2 regions of the Actinopolymorpha sp. B9G3 genome follow, and region 2 is predicted to be linked to the other one. Evidence: predicted binding sites of a transcription regulator. Region 2 holds the regulator's gene; the other holds the start of a gene.
What was found. Region 2 encodes HrcA, which represses chaperone genes, less so after heat shock. Its sites were predicted from a motif close to TTGGCACTCGNNNNNNNCGAGTGCCAA; they were not measured.
Positions count from the first base shown of each region.

Region 1: the regulator HrcA is predicted to act here: its motif matches at 6,298-6,324, upstream of groES (co-chaperone GroES).

Region 1 covers NZ_JBEEAB010000003.1:122,201-132,508, reverse strand. The annotation lists gene ABNF93_RS06865 (hypothetical protein) at 1-467, shown strand, start outside; gene ABNF93_RS06860 (YbaB/EbfC family nucleoid-associated protein) at 652-1,455, shown strand; gene ABNF93_RS06855 (hypothetical protein) at 1,522-1,878, shown strand; gene ABNF93_RS06850 (hypothetical protein) at 1,895-2,938, shown strand; gene ABNF93_RS06845 (hypothetical protein) at 2,940-3,533, shown strand; gene ABNF93_RS06840 (hypothetical protein) at 3,530-3,991, shown strand; gene groL (chaperonin GroEL) at 4,065-5,681, opposite strand; gene groES (co-chaperone GroES) at 5,842-6,138, opposite strand; gene ABNF93_RS06825 (class I SAM-dependent methyltransferase) at 6,369-7,685, shown strand; gene ABNF93_RS06820 (glutathione S-transferase family protein) at 7,815-8,816, shown strand; gene ABNF93_RS06815 (rhodanese-like domain-containing protein) at 8,835-9,308, opposite strand; gene ABNF93_RS06810 (Lrp/AsnC family transcriptional regulator) at 9,403-9,882, shown strand; gene ABNF93_RS06805 (Rid family detoxifying hydrolase) at 9,948-10,308, shown strand, end outside.
Region 2 covers NZ_JBEEAB010000004.1:269,011-279,318, reverse strand. The annotation lists gene ABNF93_RS10030 (HIT domain-containing protein) at 1-91, opposite strand, end outside; gene dnaJ (molecular chaperone DnaJ) at 98-1,231, opposite strand; gene hrcA (heat-inducible transcriptional repressor HrcA) at 1,308-2,327, opposite strand; gene ABNF93_RS10015 (MBL fold metallo-hydrolase) at 2,465-3,319, shown strand; gene ABNF93_RS10010 (DUF3097 domain-containing protein) at 3,340-4,221, shown strand; gene hemW (radical SAM family heme chaperone HemW) at 4,261-5,511, opposite strand; gene ABNF93_RS10000 (AMP-dependent synthetase/ligase) at 5,698-7,548, opposite strand; gene lepA (translation elongation factor 4) at 7,675-9,636, opposite strand; gene ABNF93_RS09990 (phosphotransferase) at 9,866-10,308, shown strand, end outside.

The DNA of each region.
Region 1 (10,308 bases), on a different contig from region 2:
AGATGCCGACACCCGAGTGGGACCAGTTGATCGCTGAGCGCGGCGGCAGGGGACCGACCGAGTTCGAGGGGCATGACACCTGGGACGACTCGGAGGAGGCGCGTCAGGCGTACGACCGTGGGGTGGCCGAGGCGAAGGCGACGCAGGCCGCGTTCTGGGGCCGTGCCGAGGAGCCCGTCGCGGCGCCTGCTGCCGCCGTGGATCCTGCTCCGACCGAACGCGCCGCGACCGAACGCGCCCCCACCGACCGTGTTCCGACCGACCGTGTTCCGACCGACCGTGTTCCGACCGACCGTGCCGGGGCGGATCTCGCGTCGGCGGGGCCTCCTGCCAGCGGCTCAGGCTCCGCTACGACCGGCACGAAGGGCACCAGGCCGAACGGGTCGGCTGGCTCCGGCCCGAAAGCGACCCGGTCGACCCGGACCAAGCCGGCAGCCGCCAAGGGTGCCGCCGAGCACACGCCCTGACTCACCCGGAGCGCACTAGGACTCCGTGCACGGGGGTGCCGGCCACATGACCACGACACCGGGCAGGCGTCGGCCGTAGCGTGCCCTCGGCACGAGCGTTATCCACAGCGTCCCGAGCACGTATCCACAGCTCTCAGAGCAGGTGGCGATTCGCCCGACTTGTCCTGCACTACGCTGCCTGCCCGTGAATGGTCCCGCCGAATCCGCACGTACGACCGGCGACGCTCACCGGCTCGCCGAACTCCTGGCCGGTGCCAGCGTCACGCACCCCTCCACCGACCACACGGTGACGGTCACCGTGGCGCCCGGCAACACGGTGACGTCGATCGAACTCCAGCACCAGGCCCGTAGACACACCGCCGCGGAGCTTGGCGAGCTGATCGTGGAGACCCTCAGGGCCGCGCACTCCCGCATCAACGACGAGCTGTCCGCGTCGGCGCGCGAGTGGGGTCCGATGGCGGAGGACGCCCTCGCAGCCGTCCTGGGCAAGCCGTCCTCAGCTGCGACGGCCAGCGCCATCCCCGATCCGCCTGGCCTCGACGAGCTCGCGGCCGGCGTCGATGAGTCGGAGGGGTGGGACGACCTCACCCCCGAGGAGTGGGACTCCATCCGTCGGCACGGGATGGAGGACGAACTCCACGCGGCCCGCGAGGGCTTCGCCAAGCTTCAACGAGACGCCGAGCAGCGGATGGCGGCGTACGCCGATGTCCAGGAGCAGATGGCGGGCCAGTCGGCGACGGCGACGACTCCGGACGGCGCGATCGAGGTCACCGTGCAGAACGGCGTCGGCGTGACCCGCATCGACATCAGCGACAGGATCCTCCGGCACGGTCCGTCCAGGGTCGGGCCGATGGTGCTGGCGACCATTCAGCAAGCGACGGCGAACCTGGCGCTGGGAATGGCCGGTATTGCGCAGGCGTACGTGGGTTCGCAGATGGACATGCGCGGCCTGGTCGAGCGATACCAACCCGACGACGACACGCAGTGAAGGCGACCACCAGCCGACTGGCAACGTCGGACGGCTGGAACCGACGAGAACTGGCGGTGAATGGGCATGGGTGGCGGAGGCGGAGGCGCGGAATACAGCGCCGCGGAAATCGCCGAGGTCAAGCAGAAGTTGGAAGGGCTCAACAAGAACGCCGCGGGCATCATGCAACTGGCGAGCGACACAGCGCCGGAGATGAAGGTCTGGGGCCTGGTCGGCATGATCACCGGGGCGGCCTTCCTCTACTGGAAGGTCGCTGGTGAGGACACCCTCGAACACCTGAAGATGATGGGCGAGTCGCTGCAGGACAACGTCCTGCGCGTCGACGCCGCAGGGAAGACATACAGAGCCACCGAGGACGGCATCACCCAGGCTCTCACGCAACTCGAGGGCGCGCTCGACGACACCGGCATGCCAGGATTCTGAGGATAGTGGGCGCGAGATGACGACGAACGACACCGACAGCGACGTCACCAACGACACGGGCGCCAACGCAGACACCGGCACCTGGCGGCTCGACAACAACCAGGTGGACAAGATCCCCTTCGCCGGCCAGGGAGTGGGCATCTGGAAGTCCGGGGACAAGTTCCTCGACGACCCAGGCGCCAACTGGTCCGAAGTCGCCAGCATCGGCGGGTCGGTCGCGGGCATGGCGGGCAGCGTCATGGCGATCGGCGCCGACCCGCTGAACTGGCTGATCAGCCAGGGCCTCGGGTTCCTCATCGACTGGATTCAGCCGCTGCAGGACGCGATCGGCTATGTCACCGGCAACCCCGAGCGCATGGACGCGGACATGGCCAAGTGGGCCCGCGTCCAGAACGCCCTCGTGCCCCTCTCCGGCGAGGTTCGCGACGCCGCCAATGCCGGACTGGTGACCTGGGAAGGTGAAGCCGCCAATGCCGCCAAGACCAAGCTCAACGACTTCGCCGACGGCGTGCTGGGCGTCGCCAACGACGTCAAGCTGATCCAGGCGATCATGGGTGTCGCCAAGATGCTCATGGAGCTCGCCTACAACTTCGTCCTCGGCCTGATCGCCGACTTCGTCGAGTGGCTGATCATGGTCTGGATTCCGGCGCTGGCCTCTGCGCCGGTCACGTTCGGCGCCTCGACCGCAGCGGCCGGGACAGCGACGGCCGTCCGGGCGGCGTCGACCGGCAGCCGGGCGACAAGGTTCATCGCAAAGGTCAACCAGATCCTCTTCAAGCTCAAGAACATCCTCTACAAGCTCAGGCAGTCCGGCATGGAGAACGCCCTCCGGAAGTTCCAGAAGAGAGATGGCGGCCGGTACGCCGGCTACAAGAGCGCCGGCGACGTCGTCAGGGACTTCGCCACCGACGGGAACAGGGTCTTCAGCCCCTCGAGCCCTGGCAGCTGGGGCGGCATTGCGGGCGGGACCACCCAAGCTGGCGACAATGTCACCGACTGGGTGTTGAGCGACGACCGTCAGTCCGACGAGGACATCGAACGCAAGCTTGGTGGTGAATGACGTGAGCGCCGCTCCCGACGACGTTCTGACCACCTACCCGGGAACGCCTTACGACGTGCGGGCACCGAACTCCGATGACCAACTCCTGCTTCCGGCAGGTCATGGCGCCGTCGCGATCGAAGCCTGGTGCCCACGCTCGGAACAGAACGCCGCTCTGCCGATCATCGGTGTCGACGGGAAGCCCGCGACGCATGGCTTCGGTCGTGCCCTCATCGTCGTTCCGGCGGGAGAACGGTTGATCGAGGTGCAGGAGGGTCGGCCGCGCCAAACCACACAGCTGACGATCGCTGAGGGCCAGGTCACCGAGTTCGAGTACTCCCCCGTCCTGAAACCGACCCGTGGTCGCCAACAGGATGGCAAACGGTCGCCAGCGAGGACCCCTGGGCACGCCTTCCAGGCATGGATGTCCTTGGCGATCGGGGTCGTCTCGGTGGTCTGGATCGTCTTCTTCGTCGGCATCACGTGGTACGGAGGCGTACCGGCGGTGGGCGCACTCGGCGCACTCCTGGGTCTCTACGGGATGTGGGTCGGCTATTCGGGCTGGAAGGGCAGCCAACGACCCAAGCGGTCACAGAAGCGGAAGGGGACGCGATGACGCTGCCGCCGACCGAACCGACGCCGCCCGCGGTACTCGTCGACCAGAAGCGCGGGTCGTCCTACCCTGACCTGCCGCAGGGGTGGGGCGCGGTCGAGGTCACGTTCGACTTCGACAGCCTGATCGCCGTGGAGGAGAACGGCACACTCATCGCGGAGAGTCCCAACTGGGGCACCTGGGTCGACCCGCCGACGATCACCATCGACGGCAACGAACGCCGGGCCAGCTGGTCGGTCTGGGCGTACCCGCTGCCCGCCGGGCCGCACACCGTGCGATTCGGAACGCCTGGCTTCGCCGAGCGCAGGGTCGAGATCGCGGCCGGGCAGATCGCCCGGATCAAGTACCACGCCGATATTGCGTTCCACAAGGACAAGGCCGACGACATTCTCGGTGGTCCCGTCCGGGAGACGACCGCCACCGTGAAGGTTCGCGCCCTCAAGTCTCGTCCGGCGCGCTGACGCTGAACCTCAACCAGTCAACGGAGAAGGGGCCCCTCCGCGCAGGAGAGGCCCCTTCTGTACTTCTCGCCGATCAGTGGCCGTGGCCGTGGCCCGCACCCGCGGGTGCCGGCTCAGGCTCCTCGGGCTTGTCGACGACGAGCGTCTCCGTGGTGAGGAGCATGGCCGCGATCGACGCCGCGTTCGCGAGCGCCGAGCGGGTCACCTTCACCGGGTCGATGACGCCCTGTGCGGTCAGGTCGCCGTATTCGCCGGTCGCGGCGTTGTAGCCCTTGCCCTTGCCCGCCTCGCGCACCTTCTCCACGACGACGTAGCCCTGGGCACCAGCGTTCTCGGCGATCCACCGCAGCGGCTCCAGCACCGCAGCGCGGACGAGATCGACACCGATCTTCTCGTCACCGTTGGCCGACACCTTGTCGAGAGCGACGGCCGCGTGGACGAGGGCGGCGCCACCGCCGGTGACGATGCCCTCCTCGATCGCGGCACGGGTAGCGGAGACCGCGTCCTCGATCCGGTGCTTCTTCTCCTTCAGCTCCACCTCGGTGGCGGCGCCGACCTTGATCACACAGACACCACCGGCGAGCTTGGCGAGCCGCTCCTGGAGCTTCTCGCGGTCCCAGTCGGAGTCGGTCTGGTCGATCTCGGCCTTGATCCGCGCGACCCGGGCCGCCACGTCGTCGGCGGAACCGCCGCCGTCGACGATCGTCGTGTCGTCCTTGGTGACGACGACCCGGCGGGCGGTACCCAGGACCTCGAGCCCCACCTGGTCGAGCTTGAGGCCGAGCTCGGGCGCCACCAGCTGGCCGCCGGTGAGCGTCGCGATGTCCTCGAGCATCGCCTTGCGGCGGTCGCCGAATCCGGGCGCCTTGACGGCGACCGAGTTGAAGATGCCGCGGATCTTGTTGACGACGAGCGTCGCGAGCGCCTCGCCCTCGACGTCCTCGGAGATGATCACCAGCGGCTTGCTCGCCTGGACGACCTTCTCCAGCAGCGGCAGGAGGTCGGCCATCGAGGAGATCTTGCCCTGGTTGATCAGGATGTACGGATCCTCGATGACAGCTTCCTGGCGCTCGGCGTCGGTCACGAAGTTCGGGGAGATGAACCCCTTGTCGAACTGCATGCCCTCGGTGAGCTCGAGCTCGGTGCCCAGAGTGTTGGACTCCTCGACGGTGATCACACCGTCCTTGCCCACCTTGTCGAACGCTTCGGCGATGAGCTGCCCGATCGTCTTGTCCTGGGCCGAGATCGCGGCCACGTGGGCCATCTCGTCCTTGGTGTCGACGGACTTGGCCTGCTCGAGGAGCTCGGTGTTGATCGCCTCGACGGCAGCATCGATGCCCTTCTTGAGCGACATCGGGTTGGCGCCGGCGGCGACGGCCCGGAGGCCGACGTGGACCATCGCCTGCGCCAGCACCGTCGCCGTCGTGGTGCCGTCACCGGCGATGTCGTTGGTCTTCGTCGCAACTTCCTTGACGAGCTGGGCGCCGAGGTTCTCGAACGGGTCCTCGAGCTCCACCTCACGGGCGACCGTGACGCCATCGTTGGTGATGGTCGGTGCGCCCCACTTCTTGTCGATGACGACGTTGCGGCCGCGTGGCCCAAGCGTCACCTTCACGGTGTTCGCGAGAGCGTCGACGCCGCGCTCCAGGGCGCGCCGCGCGTTCTCGTCGAACTCCAGGATCTTCGGCATGGGTATGTGTGTCCTTCCACGACACCGCCCCGGCGCCCCGGTATGTGGAGGCCGCCGGGGCGGTGTCAGTCGTCAGGTCATCGGTTGGTTGCTGGTCTTGACTTCGGGGTCGACAGGTTGTGTTGCGACGACCCCACGCGCGTGAGTCCGCGACCTGGTGTCACTTGGTGACGACAGCGAGGACGTCACGAGCCGAGAGGATCAGCAGATCCTCGCCGCTGTACTTGACCTCGGTGCCGCCGTACTTGCTGAAGATCACCTTGTCGCCGACGCTGACGTCGAGCGGGATGCGCTTGCCGTTGTCGTCGATGCGACCAGGCCCGACCGCGAGGACTTCACCCTCCTGGGGCTTCTCCTTCGCGGTGTCGGGGATCACGAGTCCCGACGCCGTCGTCTCTTCGGCGTCCAGCGCCTTGACGACGATCCGGTCCTCGAGTGGCTTGATGGAGACCGACACTTGTTGACCTCCCCCTTCACGGGATGTCACGGGTGGCTGTGCTTTCACCTATGGCGCGACGTGTGGCGAGCCGTCGTCGCGGGTGCCGGCCGCCTCGTCGCGGGCTTGTTGGTTGGCACCCTAAGGTCGAGAGTGCCAACTCAGAATCTAGGCGGTCTCTTAGCACTCGGTCAACCCGAGTGCCAGATGGCGTGGCGTGTCGCGTCCCGGATCGCGGAAGGAGTGTCCTCGTGGATCTCCAGACGTTCCGGGATCTGCTCACGCCAGCCGGCCGTGATCTCCTCGCGGAAGCGTGCACGGCGTACGAGGAACACACAGCGGTCGCGCTCGGGACCCGGCTGCGGCGCCGCCATCCCCCCGACCTGGTGGCGGCGGCGATGACGCAGGCCGCGCTTCGGCGGCGTGCCCAGGTCAAGTGGGGCGAGGACGCGGGCAGGATGTTCTTCACCCGGGACGGCCTGGAGCAGGCGACGACCGGCGCGGTGGCCGCATACCGGGCCGGGCGCATTGTCGATGCCGACTGCCGCCTGGACCCTCCGGAGACGATCGCTCCGGAAACGACAGGGCCGCCAAGCCCCGAGTCGTCCCCGGAACGTGGTGCCCGGATCGTCGACCTCTGCTGCGGCATCGGCGGGGACCTGATCGCCCTCGCCCGGGCCGGCGTCCAGGTCACCGGCGTCGACACGGACCCGCTGACAGTGGCCATCGCCCGCGCCAACCTCGCCGAGCTGGACCTGGCCGGGCACGCGTCGGTCGAGCAGGCGGATGCGCGGGAGGTGGACCGTGCGGCGTACTCCGCAGCAGTGGCGGACCCGGCCCGGCGCTCTCTTCGCGGGCGGATCTTCGACTCTGCGGACTATTCGCCGCCGTGGTCGTTCGTCGAGGAGCTGCTGCGGGGCGACGCCTGCGTGAAGACCGCGCCGATCATCCCGCACCGGCTGATCCCGGCCGGCGTCGAAGCGGAGTGGATCAGCGTCGGCGGTGAGGTGAAGGAGGCCGCCCTGTGGGCAGGGCGGCTGCGGACCGGGGTCGGCGACCGCCGCCGTGCGACCGTCCTCCCGGCGGGCGGAGTGCCTGCGGGTGAGGCCGGCGAGTGGGCGGGGCAGACAGGCGGGTGGGCCGACCGGGTGACGATGACCGATGCCGATGACCCCGGAGGCGCGCCAGTCTCGCCTCCGCTGGCGTACCTCTATGAACCCGACGGCGCGGTCATCCGCGCCGGGCTCGTCACTGGCGTCGCTCCCCTGGTCGACGGATCCCTGCTGCATCCGAAGATCGCCTATCTCACGTCTGACCAGCTGGTGTCGACGCCCTTCGCGTCCGCCTACCGGGTCGTCGCCGTCCTTCCGTACGACCTGAAGGTGTTGAAGCGTGAGCTCCGGGACCGTGAGGTCGGGAACCTCACAGTGAAGAAGCGGGGAGTCGACGTCGACCCGCAGACGCTGCGCAAACGGCTGGGAGTCCGCGGACCCGGTGCGGCCACGGTCGTCGTCACCCGCAGCGAGCAGGGCACACTCGCCCTGCTCGTCGACCCGACCCCCGCGTGAGGGGCACCTTCAGCCAACACGCCTCGGCATCAAGGGCACGTCCGGCAAAAGCGGCGCCGCCGCGTGGACCCGTCACACGACCGAGGTCCGGGAGGGACTAACGAGGCGGCCGGTGGCGTTTTCGTCGCTATGAGCTCCACGCAGGAATCGCAGGACGCCGCGTACGCGAGTCCGGTCGATTACGATGCATATGGCACGTATTCGGTCAAGGACGCCAAATTCGGCGAGGACGGCTTCGAGCGGCCACTCGACCTCTATCCGTTCCGCGGCCGGCTGAGTTCCGACGGGTCCACCGAGTATCCGGCCGAGCCGGGCCGCTACCACCTGTACCTCGCCTGGAGCTGTCCATGGGCACAGCGTGCGGCCATCGTGCGCAAGCTCGCCGGCCTCTCCGGCCTCGTTTCGGCGTCCTACGTCCACGGGGAGCGGGACGGCCGCGGCTGGGCGTTTCGCGAGGACACCGGCCCGGATCCGGTGAACGGCTTCACCTTGCTCCGCCAGGCCTACGACGCGACCCACCCCGACTACCCCGGGCATGTCTCGGTCCCGACGCTGTGGGACAAGCAGACGCACAAGATCGTGAGCAACTTCTTCCCGGACCTGACGATCGATCTGGCCACCCAGTTCGAGGGTCTGGCCGAGGACGGGACGGACCTCTATCCGCCGCGGCTGCGTGCCGACATCGACACGCTCAACGAAACGCTCTACAACGACATCAACAATGCCGTCTATGTGATCGGCAACGAACCCGACCAGGGCACCTACGACAACCTGGTGCACCGCCTCTTCCAGACCCTCGACACGCTCGAACGCCGCCTTGCCGGCAACCGTTTCCTGTTCGGCAACCGGATCACCGAGTCCGACGTGCGGCTCTGGGTGACACTCGCACGGTTCGACACCGTCTACTACGGGCTGTTCAAGGTCAACCTGCGCCGACTGGTCGACTACCCGCACCTGTGGGCGTACGCACGGGACCTGTACCAGCGTCCGGCGTTCAAGGAGACGACCGACTTCGTGGCGATCAAACGCGGCTACTACACCGGATTCGGCAAGCTCAATCCGTACCGCATCGTTCCCGCCGGGCCGGTGCTGGACTGGGACGCGCCCGCCGGCCGTGACCACCTGAGCTGACGTCGCCGTTCGTCCACGTCAGCAGTCGCAGGACCGGCTGCGCACCGGCGCTGTCAGCGGATCGGCCTGCCGTGCGGTGACGCCCTCAGGTGTCTCGACAGCGAATCCTTCCCGGATCCAGTACTCGATCCCGCCGAGCATCTCCTTCACCCGATATCCCTGCTGGGCAAGGGCGAGCGCCGCCCTGGTGGCGCCGTTGCAGCCCGGTCCCCAGCAGTAGGTGACGACGGGTACGCCTGGATCGAGCAGGGCACCCGCGCGTGTCGGGATCTCCGCGGTCGGCAGGTGCACAGCGCCCGGGACGTGGGCCTGCGTCCAGGCCCCGGGCCCCCGCGAGTCGACGAGGACGAACCCCGGCGCCCCACTGTCAAGCGCGGCTTGCACATCGGACACGTCAGCGTGGAACGCAAGGCTGGCCGAGAAGTACGCCACCGCGTCGTCAGGCGTACGCAGCGGCACCGAGAGGACCGGGTTCGGCGTCGTGATCGTCATGTCTGGCAACGTTACGGACACGTCGGACCGAGCTGAAGAAGCGATCCACGGCGCGGACCTGGATTTGCCAGGCATCGCCTGGTATCCATCCCACATGACCGTGGAATCCACCGGCGCTCCCCTCGACGACACCGACTGGCGGATCATCGACGCTCTCCAGCGCGACGGCAGGGCCAGTTTCGCCGACCTCGCCCGGACCGTCGCGATGTCACCGAGCGCCGTCACCGAACGCGTCCGCCGCCTGGAAGAGCGCGGAGTCATCGCCGGCTACTCCGCGGTGATCGACGCCGAACGCCTGGGATACGCGATCATGGCGCTGGTCAGGCTCCGTTATCCCACCGGCAACTACAAGCCCTTTCACGACCTGCTGGCGGCGACGCCCGAGATCGCCGAGGCGCATCACGTCACGGGCGAGGACTGTTTCGTCCTCAAGGTGCTGGCGCGTTCGATGCGTCACCTCGAAGAGATCACCGGACGCATCGCGGGACTCGGTGCGGTGACGACGAGCGTCGTCTACTCCAGCCCGCTCCCCCGGCGTCCCCTCACCGGTGGGCGTACGCAGAGACTTCGTTAGGGTTTCGACCAGCCTCACCCTCGAAGGTTGGCCGGCAGTCGAGACGACGACGGAAGGGCTCGCACATGGCACGGGAAGAAGTTCGTACGGGCAAGGCACCGAACCCCGCGGGTGCCTACTCCCAAGGCATTGTCGCGAACGGTTTTCTCTACACCGCGGGGTTCGGCCCCCAGGATCCGGCGACCGGCACGCTGGTCGAGGGCGGCGTGGCCGAGCAGACCGCCCAGGTGATGCGCAACGTCGCCGCGGTGCTGGCCGAGCGCGGTCTCACCTTCGCCGACGTCGTCAAGGCCACCGTGCACCTCGCGAGCCTCGACGACTTCGCGGAGTTCAACCGGGTGTACGAGTCGTTCCTCGAGAAGCCGTACCCGGTCCGGACCACGGTCGGTTCCACGCTCATGAACATCCTGGTCGAGATCGACGTCG
Region 2 (10,308 bases):
CGAGGGTCCGGTCGGTCTCACGGACCTGTGCCGACGGGATCGTGCCGGCGACGATGCCGCAGAACACACAGTCGGCTGATCGTTGTGCCACGGCGGTTCAGACACCCCTGTCGTTGAAGGCGTCCCGGATCCGCGAGAAGACGCCTCGACGTTCGGACGAGAACTGGCCGGTCGCCTTCTCCTCGTCCCGTAGCCTGGCGAGCTCGGTGAGCAGGTCTCGCTGTGCCGCGTCGAGCTTCGTCGGCGTCTCCACGACGACGTGGACGACCAGGTCACCGCGATGCGAACCGGACAGATGAGGTACGCCTCGACCGGTGACGACCAGGCGCTGCCCGGACTGCGTGCCAGGCTTGACGTCGACCTCGACGGTGTCGTTGTCGAGCGTCTCCAGCGAGATCGTCGTGCCGAGCGCCGCGGCCGTCATGGGCAGCGTCACCGAGCAGTGCAGGTCGGCGGCGCGCCGGGTCCACACCTCGTGCGGGGCGACCTGGATCTCGACATACAGGTCGCCGGCGGGACCGCCGCCGGGGCCCACCTCACCCTGGCCGGCCAGCTGGATCCGGGTGCCGTCGTCGACGCCGGCGGGGATCCGGACGGCGAGGGTACGCCGGGACAGCACCCGGCCCTCCCCCGCGCACTCAGGGCACGGGGTGGGGATGATCGTGCCGAACCCCTGGCAGCGGGGGCACGGCCGGCTCGTCATGACCTGGCCGAGGAAGGACCGTTGGACGGAGCTGATCTCACCGCGACCCTCGCAGACCGAGCAGCTGGTGGGTGTCGTGCCTGGGGCAGCGCCCCTGCCCGAACAGCTCCCGCAGACGACGGCCGTGTCGACCTGGACCTCCTTGACGGCGCCGTACACCGCCTCGGCCAGATCGACCGAGAGGCGCAGGAGCGCGTCCTGGCCACGGCGGGTCCGGGGTCGCGGCCCGCGGGCGGTCGTGCCGCCGAAGAACGCGTCCATGATGTCGGTGAACGAGAAACCCTGCCCGAATCCCGCACCTTGTCCAGCCGCACCGAGCGGATCGCCCCCCAGGTCGTAGACCTCACGCTTCTTCGGGTCCGACAGGACCTCGTAGGCGCGGGTGACCTCCTTGAAACGCTCGTGGGTCTCCGGATCCGGGTTGACGTCAGGGTGCAGGGTGCGCGCCAGCCGGCGGTAGGCCTTCTTGATCTCCTCCGCGGACGCGTCGCGCCCGACTCCGAGGAGTTCGTAATAGTCCTGGCTCATGCTGTGGGTGGCCTCTTGCACTGACTCATTCCCTTGGGACTCATCTTCCTTAAGACCCCGCTGCCTCTTTGAGAAGCTATTCCTCAGCGAGGATCTGACTGACATATCTGGCGACCGCCCGGACCGCACCCATCGTGCCCGGATAGTCCATCCGGGTGGGTCCGACGACACCCAGGTGGGCGAGTGTCTCGTCCCCAGGACCATAGCCGGTCGCGACAACGGAGGCGGCGGCCAGCTCAGCGTAGGGGTTCTCGTGCCCGATCCGGACCGTGAGGCGGGCGGGAGCGGTCGACTCGCCGAGGAGCCGCAACAGCACGACGTGCTCCTCCAGCGCCTCGAGTACCGGCCGGATCGAGGAGTGGAACTCGTGCCCGAGCGGGATCAGGTTGGCGGTGCCACTGACCGCGATGCGTTCCTCCGGGCGTTCGACGAGGGTCTCGAGGAACGCCGACACGATGCTGGCGACGATCGGCTGGTCGTCGGGCGCGAACGCCTCAGGCAGGTCGACCACGAGCGACTGCACCTCGGCGAGCCGCGCCCCCATGACCGCAGCGTTGAGGCGGGCCCGGACATCGCCCAGCAGCGCGTCTTCAGGGGCCTTGCCGACGTCGACGACACGCTGCTCGACCCGGCCCGTGCTGGTGATGAGGACGATCAGCAGCCGGGTGGTGGACAGCAGCACCAACTCGACATGGCGGACGGTCGACCGGGACAAGGTGGGGTACTGCACGACCGCGACCTGGCGGGTGAGCTGGGAGAGCAGGCGTACGGTCCGGTTGACGACATCGTCCAGATCGACCGCGCCCTCGAGGAACGTCGAGATCGCCCTGCGCTCCGCGCCAGACATCGGCTTGATCGTGCTCAGCCGGTCGACGAACAGCCGGTAGCCCTTGTCCGTCGGGATCCGGCCAGCGCTCGTGTGCGGCTGGGCGATGTAGCCCTCGTCCTCCAGCGCGGCCATGTCGTTGCGGACCGTCGCGGAGGAAACGCCCAGGTGGTGCCGGTCGACAAGCGCCTTGGAACCGACCGGCTCCTCGGTGTGCACGTAGTCCTCGACGATGGCGCGGAGGACGGCCAGCTTCCGTTCGTCGAGCATGGAGCCCGCACCTCCTCGCGTCACGGTTGACCTGAGGGCGGGGCAGCGGCATGTGCCTGGCACTCCCCGAACCCGAGTGCCAGTCTACGGGGAGAGGCCCCGAATGTGCGTCCTGAGCGGATGCGAGGCTGTGGATCGTGGACACGAACACGCACGGATGGACCGAGGTCGGGCCGGGCTGCTTCGCCCGCCGCTACCCGTCGTACGACCTCACGATCGGGGCGGTCGTGGGTGCCGTCGGCATCCTGCTGGTCGACACCCGGGCAAGCCTGGGCGAAGCCGACGAGTTGCGCGCTGACCTGCGTCGCCTCTCCCGCGCGCCGGTGCGCTGGGTGGTCGACACCCACTGGCACTTCGATCACTGCTTCGGCAACGCCCGGTTCGCCGACGCGGTGATCTACGGCCACGAGTCCGTGCCCGCGATGCTCGAGGCGCGGGCCGACGGCGTGCGTGCGGAGCTCTCGGCGCGGTCCGCCGAATGGGCCACGGAGATGGCCGCACTGGAGGTAGTGCCGCCGGGACGGACCTTCGCGTCGGTCGCGATGGCCGATCTCGGCGACCGGGTGGTGGAGCTCGTGCATCCGGGACGCGGCCACACCGACGGCGACGTCGTGGTCCGGGTTCCCGACGCCGACGTGGTCTACGTGGGAGATCTCGTCGAGGAGTCCGGCCCGCCGTCGTACGGCGACGACTCGTACCCGCTCGAGTGGGGTGCGACGCTCGACGTGGTGGCGGGACTGTTGACGACGCGGACAGCGGTCGTGCCCGGGCATGGCACGGTCGTGGACCATGCGTACGTCGGGGAGCAGCGCGGCGACCTCGTGGGCGTCGCCGGGACGATCCGCCGCCTGGTCGAGGAACGGGTGCCGATCGAGCGGGCATGGGAGGCAGCCGAGTGGCCATGGTCGCGGGAGGCTTTGGCCGAGGCGATCCGGCGGGGGTACGCACAACTGCGCGACACTCGCGGACGGCGGACACTGCCGCTCGTGTGAGGCGGCTACCCTCGCTCTCCATGGCCGGATCCTCACCTCCCGCTGACCGTTACGGACCTGACGTTCTCGAGAGCGACTGGCGGGCGCCGAAGCGCGGACGCTCGGTCGACGTCTCTGTCGAGCCCGACATGGTGGTCGAGGACGCGACGACCGGCTTCTGCGGCGCCGTCGTCGGCATCGAACGCACACTCGTGGTGCTGGAGGACCGGTTCGGTGCCCGGCGAAGCTATCCGTACGGGCCCGGGTTCCTGCTGGAAGGGCGGCCGGTCGTTCTGCGTCCGCCGGCCACGGGAGGCTCGGCGGCGGGTGGACCACGGCGCACGGCGTCAGGGTCGATCGCGGTCTCGGGTGCGCGGGCCCGCGTCGCCCGGGCGAGCCGGATCTACGTCGAGGGCCGCCACGACGCCGAGTTGGTCGAGAAGGTCTGGGGCGACGACCTGCGGATCGAAGGCGTCGCGGTGGAGTACCTCGAAGGAGTCGACGACCTCGCGAGTGTGGTCACCGAGTTCGCGCCCGATGCCGACCAGCGGCTCGGCGTCCTCGTCGACCATCTGGTGCCTGGCAGCAAGGAGAGCCGGATCGCCGCGGAGGTGGCGGCCGGGCCGTTCGGTGCGTACGTGCTCGTCGTCGGACATCCGTTCGTGGACATCTGGCAGGCCGTACGCCCAGAGCGGCTGGGGCTCGACGCCTGGCCACGGATTCCGCGGGCGACACCCTGGAAGCACGGAATCTGCGCGGCGCTGGGGTGGCCGCATGCCGAGCAGGCGGACATCGCGCAGGCCTGGCGACGGATCCTGGGAGGTGTCCGGACCTACCGCGACCTCGAGCCGGCACTGTTGGGCCCGGTGGAGCAGCTCATCGACTTCGTGACCGTGGGCGGTCCGGCGGACGCTGGTCCGTGATCACCGCGCAGAAACCGGGCACGTCGCCGGGCGCGGTCGTCAGGTGCGGGCAGGCTCTGTGCTCCACCCCAGCAGATCGCGTACGACCGCGTCGGCAAGGAGGCGACCTCGACTGGTGAGCACGGCGCGACCGGCCGCCAGAGCTGAGGCCTCCAGCAGGTCGTCACCGGCTGCCCGCTGGGCGGCCTCGACGCCTTCTGGTCCGAGGACGTCGAGGGCGAGGCCGGCTGCGAGGCGGAGTTCCAGCATGATCCGTTCGACCCTCCGGTCGGCCGGGTCGAGGGTTTCGCGGGCGTGCGCGGGGCTCGCGGCGGCGGCGAGGCGTTCGGCGTATGTCAAGGGATGCTTGACGTTCCACCAGCGGACCCCGCCGACGTGGCTGTGCGCGCCGGGGCCGACGCCCCACCAGTTGCCGCCGGTCCAGTAGAGGAGATTGTGGCGGCAGCGGGCGTCGTCAGACCATGCCCAGTTCGACACCTCGTACCACGACAAGCCTGCCCTGCTGAGGGTTTCGTCGGCTTGCAGGTAGCGGTCGGCCAGGACGTCATCGTCCGTGGCGGCGAGCACACCACGGCGGATCTGGCCGGCCATCCGGGTGCCCTCTTCGATGATGAGGGAGTACGCCGAGATGTGGTCGGCACCGGCGGCGACGGCCGCGTCAAGGGTGGCTTGCCAGTCGTCGTCACTCTCGCCCGGCGTGCCATAGATGAGGTCGAGGTTGACGTGTGCGAATCCCGCGGTTCGTGCGTCGGCGACGCACTCTTCTGGGCGGCCGGGTGTGTGCTGCCGGTCGAGCGTCGCGAGCACGTGTGGACGGGCACTCTGCATGCCGAACGAGATCCGGGTGAATCCCTGCGTACGCAGGCGTTCGAGGGAGGAATCGTCGACCGACTCGGGGTTGGCTTCGGTCGTCACCTCGGCGTCGGAGGCGAGGCCGAACTCGGCGTCGACGCTCCGCAGGACCCGGCCGAGGTCCTCCGGCGGGAGGAGGGTCGGCGTGCCGCCTCCCACGAAGACGGTCGAGACGGGAACCTCGGCATCACCGAGGACCTTGCGCGCAAGCCGGACCTCGTTGATCGCCGCGTCGGCGTACGACGTGCGGGAGGCACCGGGCGCCGTTCCGAGCTCGTCGGCCGTGTAGGTGTTGAAGTCGCAGTAACCGCACCGGGTCGCGCAGAACGGCACGTGAACGTAGATCCCGAACGGTCGCGCGGTGATCTCCGCGAGGGCGGGCGCCGGAAGAGCTCCGTCCGCGGGAGCCGGATCGCCGTCGGGCAATGTGGAAGGCACCCACCCATTGTCCGTCGTCCGGTCACCTTCGACGGCCATCGGTGCGGCCGACAGCCCGGACGATGCATGCCAAGTCCCCACGATGCATGTCGAATTTGCCGCGCATTGTGGGGAATGTTCACGAAGCGTGATCATTCCCCGCGTACGGCGACGGCGGGACTGGCGGACCTCAGGAGGTGCCGGGCCTCAGGCGTAGAAGGAGTCGAGGATCTCGGCGTAGCGGGTCTCGACGGCCTTGCGGCGAAGCTTCAGGCTCGGCGTCATCTCGCCGTCCTCGACGGTGAGGTCATGGTCGAGGATCGCGAACTGCTTGATGGTCTCCCACCGGTTGAGCTTGGCGTTGAGTTGGTCGATGTAGCCCTGCACCATCGCCCGTGCGGCGTCGGAGCCGACGATCTCGGCGTACGCCCGCCCTTCGAGCCCGTTCTCGGCCGCCCAGCCCACGATCGCGTCGGGATCGAGGGTCACCAGCGCTGAGGTGAAGTTGCGGTTCTCCCCGTGGACGACGATCTGGCTGGCATAGGGGCAGAGCGCCTTGAACGCCGCCTCGATGAGCTGGGGCGCGATGTACTTCCCACCAGAGGTCTTGAACAGGTCCTTCTTCCGGTCGGTGATGCGAAGGACCCCGCCCTCCTCGAGCTGGCCGATGTCCCCGGTGTGGAACCAGCCGTCGGCGTCGAGAACCTCGTCGGACAGCTCCGGCATGTTGTGGTAACCCCGCATCACGCCTGGCCCCTTGACCAGAACCTCGCCGTCGTGGGCGATGCGCAGCTGGGTTCCCGGGAACGCCGGCCCGACCGTGCCGAACTTGAACCTGCCCGGCAGGTTGACACACGTCGCCGCACTGGTCTCGGTCAGGCCGTAGCCCTCCACAATGAGGATGCCCGCCGCGTGGAACCACTCCGCGATGTCGCGGCTCAACGCGGCCGCACCGGAGACGAAGAAGCGCAGCCGCCCACCGAAGCGTTGCTGGATCTTGCTGAACACCAGCCGGTCGGCCAGTGTGTACTGCACGGCGAGCAGCCCCGAGGGCTCCTTGCCCTGCTGGCGCAGCGCCGACACCTTGCGGCCGACGTCGAACGCCCAGCCGAAGAGCTTGGCCTTGATACCGCCCTCCTGCTCCACCGTCGACACGATCCGGCCATGGGCCTTCTCGAAGATCCGTGGTGCGGCGCCCACGAAGGTCGGTCGGACGATGGCGAGGTTCTCGATGATCTTGTCGACCCGGCCGTCGACCGCCGTCGGGAACCCGATCTGCAGCTGCGCCGTCAAGAGCACCTTGCCGAACGAATGGGCAAGGGGAAGCCAGAGGTACTGCAGATCGTCAGGGCGCAGGATCTGCACGGCGTCGACTGCGGCGCCCTCATAGGTCCAGCAGTCGTGGGTCAGCCGGACCCCCTTGGGCTTGCCGGTCGTTCCGGACGTGTAGATCAGGGTCGCCAGGCTGTCCGGACCGATCGCGGCCGCGGCCTCGTCGATGGCGGTCGGGTGCTCGGCGAGGAAGTCCTTGCCCCGCTCCTCCAGGTCGGCGAGGGTGATCACGTCGTCGCCCTCGTCGGCAGTTCCGGCGAACGTCACGATCGTCGTCAGCTCGGACAGTTCCGAGCGATGCTCGCGAACCTTCTTGACCTGCTCGTCGTCCTCGGCGAAGACGACCCGGCTGCGCGAGTCGCCGAGGATGTACGCCACCTCGCTGGAGGTGGTCGTGGGATAGATGGTCGTCGTCGCGGCGCCGGCACACATGATCGCGAAGTCGGCCAGGATCCACTCGTAGCTCGTGGCGGCGGCGATCGCCACCCGCTCCTCCGGCTGGATGCCCAGCGCGATGAGGCCGGCGGCCAGCCGCCGTACGCGGTCACCGGTCTGCTGCCAGGTCGCGGACTCCCAGCGGTCACCGACCGGGTATCGGTAGGCCTCCTCCTCGGGCGTGCTCGCGATCCGGTCGAGGATCATCCGCGCGACCGTGGGCGCGCGGTCGTCGACCTTCGACTGGTCAGGCTGGGCTGGATTCGTACCCCAGATCAGGTCACTGGTCATCGCAGGCCTCCGCCTCAATTCCGCAGTCGTACCGATGGCTCGTCCGACGGCCCGAGCGGGCTCACTCCACCGTAGTGAGTGGCACCGGGCTGTGGCACGTTCGGCACAGAATAGCCAGGCTGAGGCCTATTCCTTGCCGGAACTCGACCCTGCCTTGGCCGAACCCGACCCGGGACCGTCCGTGGTCGACAGGGCGGCGACGAACGCCTCCTGAGGAACCTCCACCCGGCCGACCATCTTCATCCGCTTCTTGCCCTCTTTCTGGCGTTCGAGCAGCTTGCGCTTGCGGGTGATGTCACCGCCGTAGCACTTCGCCAGAACGTCCTTGCGGATGGCCCGGATGGTCTCACGGGCGATGATCCGCGACCCGACCGCCGCCTGGATCGGCACCTCGAACTGCTGCCGCGGGATCAGCTCACGGAGCTTCTGGGCCATCGTGACGCCGTAGGAATAGGCCTTGTCCTTGTGGACGATCGCGCTGAAGGCGTCGACGGTCTCGCCCTGGAGCAGGATGTCGACCTTCACCAGGTCGGCGGCCTGCTGACCGGTGGGTTCGTAGTCGAGGGAGGCGTACCCGCGGGTCTTGCTCTTCAGGGCATCGAAGAAGTCGAAGACGATCTCCGCCAGCGGCAGGGTGTAGCGCATCTCCACCCGGTCCGCCGACAGGTAGTCCATGCCCTGCAGCTGTCCCCGCCGCGACTGGCACAGCTCCATCACCGCGCCGATGAAGTCGGCCGGCGTGAGGATCGTCGCCCGCACGACCGGCTCGTGCACCTCTGCCACCTTGCCCTTCGGCGCCGCAGCCTGCTTCGACGTCACCCCCACACCCGACGGGAACTCACTCGGGTTGGTCACGACGTGCTCGCTGCCGTCCTCCATGACCACGCGGTAGACGACGTTGGGGGCGGTCGAGATGAGGTCGAGGTCGAACTCGCGTTCCAGGCGTTCGCGGACGATCTCCATGTGCAGCAGGCCGAGGAAGCCGCAGCGGAAGCCGAAGCCCAGCGCGCCGGAGGTCTCCGGTTCGTACAGCAGAGCGGCGTCGTTGAGCTGCAGCTTGTCGAGTGCCTCGCGCAGGTCGGTGTACTCGTCGCCGTCGACCGGGTAGAGGCCGGCATAGACCATCGGGTTGGGGTGGCGGTACCCGGCGAGCGCCTTCGTCGCGGGGTTGCTCGTGACCGTCACCGTGTCACCGACACGGGACTGCCGCACCTCCTTCACCCCGGTCATGATGTAGCCGACCTCTCCGACGCCGAGCGACGGTGACTTCTTCGGCTCGGGCGAGATGACGCCGACCTCGAGGGTTTCGTGGGACGCTCTCGTCGACATCATCAGGACCCGCTCGCGGTTGGCGATGCTGCCGTCGATCACGCGGATGTAGGTGACGACTCCGCGGTAGGTGTCGTAGACCGAGTCGAAGATCAGCGCCCGGGGCGGCGCGTCGGCGTCGCCCTTCGGCTGCGGCACCTGGGCGACGATCTCGTTGAGGAGGTGCTCGACACCTTCGCCGGTCTTGGCGGAGACCCGCAGCACGTCGCTCTCGTCGCAGCCGATGATGCCGGCGAGTTCCGCGGCGTACTTGTCCGGCTGCGCCGACGGCAGGTCGATCTTGTTGAGCACCGGGATGATGTGCAGGTCGGCGTCGAGGGCGAGATAGAGGTTCGCCAGCGTCTGCGCCTCGATCCCCTGCGCGGCGTCGACCAGCAGCACCGCACCCTCGCAGGCGGCGAGCGACCGCGACACCTCGTAGGTGAAGTCCACGTGGCCGGGCGTGTCGATGAGGTTCAGGACGTACGACGTGTCCGCGTGGGCACCCGCACTCGCCCGGAACGGCAGGCGTACGGCCTGGCTCTTGATCGTGATCCCGCGCTCACGCTCGATGTCCATCCGGTCGAGGTACTGCGCCCGCATGGCCCGCCCTTCGACCACGCCGGTGAGCTGGAGCATCCGGTCGGCCAGCGTCGACTTGCCGTGGTCGATGTGGGCGATGATGCAGAAGTTCCGGATGAGCGCCGGATCGGTCTCGCCGGGCTGCGGGATGGTGCCGGGAACTGGCCCGGACCTGGAAGGCAGAGAAGCAGCGGGCACGGACGGTCCATTCGAGTGTGGATGGGGGTCGCTCCTCATCATCCCATGCCCGGACAACGGGCCCGGCGCTCACGGCGTGCTTCGGCGATGATCGACACTGGACGAATCGGACAGGTCGGCTGCAGGCGGCCCGGAATCGCCTCGATCAACCGACACTGTGCTGGCCGACGACGCGCGTCGACCGAGAAATGCGTTGTCGGCGTCCGGCGGGGTTTGTCAGCATCGACGGATGTCCTCCCTGCCGGGCACCAATCCTTCCGCTGCTCCGACCCGGGCAGCTGGCGTGCGGATCTCCTTCGACGAGGTACCCGCCCCGGTCCGCCGGTGGGTCGAGCGCGAGCTCGGATCCCCGGTCGTCTCCGCGTCGACCCAGAGCGGTGGCTTCTCCCCCGGCGCGGCGGCCCGGCTGGTGACCGCCGACGGGCGGCGCGGATTCGTCAAGGCCGTGGGTGGTGCACTCAACCCCGACAGCCCGGGCCTGCTGCGTCGGGAGCGCACGACGATGGAGGCCGTGCCCGCGTTGCCGTGGACGCCGCGTATGCGGTCGGCCTACGACGACGGCGACTGGATCGCCCTGCTCTTCGACGACATCGAGGGGCGGGAGCCGGCGCACCCCTGGACGGCTGAGGACACCGACCTCGTGTTCGGCGCTCTCGCCGATCTCACGGCGGC